Regions from separate parts of the Pseudomonas sp. E1MeOHC2 genome, predicted to be linked through region 3. Evidence: riboswitches for the same ligand, from Rfam matches in the RefSeq annotation. Region 3 holds a riboswitch; each other region holds the start of a gene.
The links. Region 3 has a riboswitch for cobalamin ahead of ACSSU5_RS00950 (ABC transporter substrate-binding protein). Riboswitches for the same ligand answer to the same signal wherever they lie in the genome.
Positions count from the first base shown of each region.

Region 1 (2,193 bases), 190 kb from region 3:
ATCGAACGAATGTTCTGACCATTCCAGTTCAGTTTCTCGTAAGGGCCCAGGCTGGAAAGGCTGGAGGTATCGCCGGGAAATTCGTCAAGCGCGGAGTCGTCACCGAGTTGACGCTTGGAGAAGTTGTTTGCGATATGAACGACAGTGCGGCTACTCACCTCGTGGATGATCACCTCGGCATGCGGGAAGAGCAGGGTAGCGATGCTGTCTGCGATGATCTTGTAGTTGTCGAGGTTGTGCATGGTCGAGCTGGCTTCCTAGGTTACACGTGTTGGGCTCTTGGCCGTGTGCCGCGCGAAGGGTTCACAGCTTATCAGCTATCACGCACTGACCCTGGCCATTCTCTCGTCGGTTTTGCCTTGTCACGCTTTCTGCGTTCCAGCGCCAGCCACGTCACAACGCCTTCTTCGCCGCCGTCAGCGTATGGCAGCAGTGAGCCCTACCACAGCACCGCGCCGACGCCTGACCGCGCCAGCGATGTTTCCCAGCGCGGGGAGTTCTTGCATAACCTTGGCACGACCTTGAAAAACAATCCCGTGCCGACCACCTTCACGGTCCTTGGCCTGGCCTGGCTGGGCTTCAATCAAAATCGCCCGTTCAACCCCGGCCCTGCGCACACCGGTGCCGGGCTGGGCGAAAAGCTTGGCGATGCGGTGGACACGTTGAAGGCCAAGGGCGAGCAAGCCAAGGAAGCGGTAAAAGAATCGGTGAAGAATCCACCGGCCAGTTGACGTAGCGGCATTTTGATGGTCATCTGCGCGCCTGTTTCAGGTGCCCCCTGCCGCCGTGCATGGGGTGAAACGGGAAGCCGGTTCGTCATCGTGCGATGATCAGTCCGGCGCTGCCCCCGCAACGGTATGCGAGCGAAGCATTCGAGACACCACTGTGCCCTGGCATGGGAAGGTGAATGCTTCATGACCCTCGCGAGCCCGGAGACCGGCCTGAAGCATCGTTTGGCAAACCCGCGGTGGGCGGGCGCAGGCCGGTTTCCGTGGGCGTGCCTGCCCGCGATTCCTCTTTGCGTTGTTCCCCCGGGATTCTTTCATTCCTGCTTCAAGTGGAACGACATGTCCCGTTATTCGCTGTTCAGTTCTCTGCCAGGCACGCTGCTGCGTGCAAGCCTGGTGCCTTGTGCTTTTGTTTGCGTTGCAGCCCACGCCGCCGAGGCGGAGAACGCCCTGGCGCTCCCGGCCACGGACATTACCGGCACGGCCGAGGGCAACCCTCAGCCCGACCTGCGCACCCCAAGCACCAGTGGCTCGCGGCTTGGCCTGACGCCGCTGGAAACGCCCGCCAGCGTGACCAGCATCAGTGCCGAGCAAATCCTCACGCGCAACAACGCAACCGTTCAGGACGCAGTCACCCGTTCGCCCGGCATCACCTTCATCGGCACCCCCGGCAACGGCGGCACGGCGCTGTCGGCCCGTGGTTTTACCGGGCACAGTTCGACCATGCAGCTCTACGATGGTACCCGCTTGTACGTGGGCGCCGGCACGGTGACCTTCCCGGTGGACACCTGGTCGGTCGAGCGCATCGATGTACTGCGCGGCCCGGCTTCGGTGCTGTACGGCGAGGGCGCCACGGGCGCGGTGATCAACGTGGTGCCGAAGAAGCCGTTCGAAGGTGAGATCCGCAATCACCTGCGCCTGGGCTACGGCTCGGACGACCGTCGGCAGATGGCCCTGGACAGCGGCGGCTCGTTGACCGATACCTTGAGCTATCGCCTGAACCTCAACAAGCAGGCCAGCAACGGCTGGGTCGACCGGGGTGATTCGCAGAGCCTCGCCATCAGCGGCTCGCTGCGCTGGCAACCCAGCGATACGCTGAGCTTTACCCTCAGCCACGACAACGCTGACCAGGACCCGCAACAGTACATGGGTACGCCGTTGGTGGATGGGCATTTCCGCGAGTCGCTGCGCGATCACAACTACAACGTCAACAATGCCGAGGTGCATTACAACGACCAGTCCACGCGGCTGGTGACCGACTGGGTGATCAACGACAACCTGACCGCCAGCAACCAGCTGTACTTCCTCAAGGCCCAGCGCCGCTGGCGCAACGCCGAGACCTACACCTGGTTGCCAGGTGACCAGGTTCAGCGCAGCAGCTTCATCAGCATCAAGCAGACCCAGGAGCAGCTCGGTGATCGCCAGTCGTTCACCCTGCAACACCCGCTGTTCGGTCTGGACAGCC
Region 1 covers NZ_CP196675.1:28,099-30,291, reverse strand. The annotation lists gene ACSSU5_RS00110 (helix-turn-helix transcriptional regulator) at 1-242, opposite strand, end outside; gene ACSSU5_RS00105 (hypothetical protein) at 360-731, shown strand; cobalamin riboswitch at 753-959, shown strand; gene ACSSU5_RS00100 (TonB-dependent receptor) at 1,068-2,193, shown strand, end outside.
Region 1: linked by a shared signal. The riboswitch ahead of ACSSU5_RS00100 (TonB-dependent receptor) and the one ahead of ACSSU5_RS00950 (ABC transporter substrate-binding protein) in region 3 are both predicted to bind cobalamin.

Region 2 (2,193 bases), 510 kb from region 3:
GCCTTGGCATCCCCAGCCAGTGCGGTGGATTTATCCGCCTCGCGCTCGAACACCCAGGTGATGCGCAAGCTGGCGGGGAAGCTGTCGGGGTCGAGGTGGTGGGTGAGCCAGCTGAACCCGACGATTTCTGCCTTGGCTGTTTCGCAGGCCTCCGTCAGGCAAAGCACCAGCTCACGTTCCACGCGCGCTATCTCGCGCTTGCCCATGGCCTTCACTGGGTGGCCTCGTCGTCGATCTGCTGACAAAAGCGCAGGCGGTTGCCGAACGGGTCGTAAACCTGCATCTGCAGGCCCCAGTCCAGGCGCTCGGCCTCGGGGCGGGCGTAGCCATAGCGCTTGGCCTGCAGCTCGCGTTCGAGGGCGCGCAGGTCGTCGATGCGGGCGAACACGGTCGAGCCGGGGGTGGCATCGCCATGGTGTTCGCTAAGGTGCAGGATCAGCCCGTCGCGGTGTATTTGCGCGTACAGGGGCAGTTCCGGGCTGAAGCGGTGCTCCCAGTCCAGGCTGAAACCGAGAAAGTCGAGGTAGAACTCTTTGGCCTTGTCGACCGAAAAAATACGCAGTACCGGGATGGCGGGGGCGAGCGGCATAAGGCGTCCTTGGCCGTTGGCGAAGGTGCAACTGTAGCGCAGTTGTGCCGTTGCTTGCGCATCTCTGGCCGCTTGGCGGGCGGCAATGGTTGACCACCTGCCAGCCACTGCGTAGCCTTGCCACTTCGAGGTTCTTCGGCCAGGCCGAAGCTAAGACGGGAACGCGGTACAAGCCGCGGCTGCCCCCGCAACTGTAAGCACCGACAACGGGTCGACACAGCCACTGCGCAATCACGCGGGAAGGCGTCGTGCCCTCCAGCCCTGCTATTTATCGCGCGGCGGGTACGGTGCGAGCCAGGAGACCTGCCTCGAAGCGATTTCGACTTTCAACCGGGCGGGGTGATCCGGTGGCGAACAAGCCCGGCCGACCTGGCCCGTGGCTTTCGTCCTGCATGCCCGCGCCATCTTGCCAAGGGCATCGCGACATGAAAACACTGGCCAAACTCCCCGTCACCATCGTTACCGGCTTCCTCGGTTCGGGCAAGACCACCTTGCTCCGCCACATGCTCGACAACGCCCAGGGCCGCCGTATTGCGGTAATCGTCAACGAATTCGGCGAATTGGGCATCGATGGCGAAATCCTCAAGCAGTGCAGCATCGGCTGCACCGAGGAAGAAGCCAGCGGCCGCGTTTACGAGCTGGCCAATGGCTGCCTGTGCTGCACCGTGCAGGAAGAGTTCTTCCCGGTGATGCGCGAGCTGGTGGCCCGCCGTGGCGACCTCGACCACATCCTCATCGAAACCAGTGGCCTGGCGCTGCCAAAACCGTTGGTACAGGCCTTCCAGTGGCCGGAAATCCGTAACGCCTGCACCGTCGACGCGGTCATCACCGTAGTCGACAGCCCGGCTGTGGCGGCTGGTACCTTTGCCGCCTACCCGGACCAGGTGGACGCACAGCGCAAGCTCGACCCCAACCTGGACCACGAGTCGCCGCTGCATGAACTGTTCGCCGACCAGTTGGCCAGTGCCGACCTGGTGGTCCTGAACAAGGCCGACCTGATTGACGCCGAAGGCCTGGCCAAGGTGCGCGCCGAGGTGGCCGAAGAGCTGCCGCCTGCCGTCAAGGTGGTCGAGGCCAGCAGTGGTCGCCTGCCACTGGAGGTGCTGCTGGGTGTTGGCGCCGAGTCCGAGGCGCATATCGATGGCCGTCGTACCCACCACGACTCGCACCACGATGGCGATGATCATGACGATCATGACCACGACGCCTTCGATTCGATCTCCATCGACCTGCCCGAGGCGGACGAAAGCCTGTTGCTCGATGCCCTGACCCAGTTGGTGGTCGAGTTCGGTATCCTGCGCGCCAAAGGCTTCGCGGCCATTCCGGGCAAGCCGATGCGCCTGCTGGTGCAAGGTGTGGGTACCCGCTTCGACAAGCACTTCGACCGCGCCTGGCGCGCCGACGAGCCGCGTATCACACGCCTGGTGCTGATCGGTCGGGAGCTGGACGCCGTGCAACTCGAAGCGCGCCTGCGCCAAGCCCTGGGCGCCTGACCCATGCACCTGCTGCGGACCCAGCCCGGCGGCTTCGTGCCGGATGACAGCATCGCCGACCTCGGCCAGACCCCCGCCGACCTGGTGATCCTCTGCAGCGGTGATTCACAC
Region 2 covers NZ_CP196675.1:5,551,266-5,553,458, reverse strand. The annotation lists gene ACSSU5_RS25245 (hypothetical protein) at 1-215, opposite strand, end outside; gene ACSSU5_RS25240 (VOC family protein) at 212-589, opposite strand; cobalamin riboswitch at 701-914, shown strand; gene cobW (cobalamin biosynthesis protein CobW) at 1,015-2,082, shown strand; gene cobN (cobaltochelatase subunit CobN) at 2,086-2,193, shown strand, end outside.
Region 2: linked by a shared signal. The riboswitch ahead of cobW (cobalamin biosynthesis protein CobW) and the one ahead of ACSSU5_RS00950 (ABC transporter substrate-binding protein) in region 3 are both predicted to bind cobalamin.

Region 3 (2,193 bases):
ACGCCACAGGTGGCCAGCCCGGCGCCGCAGGCCGCGGCGACCAGGGTGCGGGTCAGGCGGTAGTTCCAGACGATACCGGCGTCGATCGGATCGACTGGGTAACCGGCCTGCCACAGATGATTGGCCAGCACCTGATAGACCACGTTCGGCGCCAGGTTGCTCTCGCCGATCGCGGTACCGGCCAGCAGTGCAGCGCACACGGCTACCAGGGCCAGGCCGCTGTAAGCAAACAGGCGGCTCATCACTGGGCTGCTTTGCCGCTGGCGAACGCTGTGGACAGGGTTTGCAGGCCTCGGAACAGGCGGATGCCGGCCTGCATGGCATCGGCGTCGAGGACGATGATGCGGTCGTTCTTCACCGCGTCCATGTGGCGGGTTACCGGGTCGTTGCGCAGGAATTCGAGTTTTTTCTGGTAGTCGTCTGCCGGGAAGCGGCGACGGTCCATGCGGGCGATGATCAGCCAGGTCGGGTTGGCCTTGGCCAGGGTTTCCCAGCCCACGGTCGGCCATTCTTCGGTGGACTCGACCACGTTGCGTACCCCCAGGGTTCGCAGCATGAAGTCGGCGACCCCTTGGCGGCCAGCCACGTAAGGGTCGATATCGAGGTCAGCGCTGGAAAACCAGAACAGCGCCGAGGTGTTGGACAGGTCTTTGCCGGCCAGCTGCGCCTTGGCGCTGTCCAGGCGGCCCCTGAGGTCGCTGTTCAGGGCCGCGCCGCGGTCTTGCACATCGAAGATTTCGGCCAGTTGGTTGACGCTCTTGTAGATGCTGTCTACTTGGAACGCCTGCAGACGGGTACCATCGGCGCCTACCAGGTTATCCTTGCCTTCACAGTCCGACGGTAGCAGGTAGGTTGGGATCTTCAGTTCGTCGAACTGCTCGCGGGTACCCACCACGCCTTGTGCGCCGACCATCCATTCGAACTGTACCGCCACCAGTTGCGGGCGCTTGCCCACCACGGCCTCGAAGCTTGGGTCGTTATCGGCCAGGCGCTCGACCTTGTCGTTCAGGGCTTTGTATTCGGGCAGTACGTTGTTGAACCACAGTGAAGTGCCGGCCAGCTTGTCGCCCAGGCCCAATGCATAGAGGATCTCGGTGCCGGCCTGGCCGATCGTCACTGCGCGCTCAGGAGCGTGGGCGAACGTCTGTGGCATGCCGCAGTTGTCCACCGTGAGCGGGTAGTGGGTGGTGGCAGCCTGGGCCAGGCCAGTGAGGCCGAGGCCAGCGATCAGGGCGGCAAGACGGGGCAGCATGGTGGGGCGATCTCCTATCGAAGGGTTCACGGAATGAACGCACGGACAGGCATCGCCGAGCCCCTTGCGCAGGGCAGGGGGCAGCACCCAGAAAGGGTGGAGATGGCCATCCCGGACACCCCGCCGGTTGGTGAAATGTTGCCGGCAGGTCTCCTGACTGGTGCGTCCTGGCCCGGCTCCAGCCTTCCCGGATGAGTTGATCCAGTGGCATTGATGGAGCAGGCTCGGCACCTACAGTTGCGGGGGCAGTTCCGTTTGGCCCGTTGCTACGGGCCTGGGATTCCCTATTAATTCCGTGGTGGAAACCGGCGGCCCGCATGGTAGACCATCGGGCCGCCGGGTGAAAACGCTTTTCAGAAGTACTTCAGCCAGGTGATGTCACGCCGACGTGCCTTCAGCCGTGCGAAAGCGCGCACCGGCAGGTACAGCGACACCGCGAGCAACGCCGCGCCCAGCCACACGCCGCTGATGCCGTCGAAGCCGAAATAATCCCCCTGGTTGTGCCCGAACAGGGCAACGCAGGCCAGGTAAAGCAGCTTCAGCACGTACAGGTGCAGCAGGTAGAAAAACATCGGCGCTGCGCCGTAAACCGCGAGGGCGCTGATCCAGCGGGCCCGGCCGGCGCGCTCGAAGGCGCGCAACAGCAGCAGGCCGCTGCCCAGGGTGAGGGCCAGGAACAGCAACGACGGCGGATACTTGGTGATGTTGAAGAAGCTCATCAGCGTCTGCGTCAAGCTCGGGAACCCGCTCCAGGGCGCTTCGCCGTAGCCGTTGAGCATTCGCAGCACGACAAAACCGAGCAGCGCGATCACCCCGGCCAGCAACAGCTTGTGCTGGCGTTGGCCCGCGTCGCTGCCACGGGCGAACCAGGGGCCAAGGCCGTAGCCCAGGGCGATCACGCCGATCCAGGGCAGCACGGGGTACGAGGTGCGCAGGCGCAG
Region 3 covers NZ_CP196675.1:219,290-221,482, reverse strand. The annotation lists gene ACSSU5_RS00955 (FecCD family ABC transporter permease) at 1-242, opposite strand, end outside; gene ACSSU5_RS00950 (ABC transporter substrate-binding protein) at 242-1,252, opposite strand; cobalamin riboswitch at 1,379-1,577, opposite strand; gene ACSSU5_RS00945 (acetyltransferase domain-containing protein) at 1,606-2,193, opposite strand, start outside.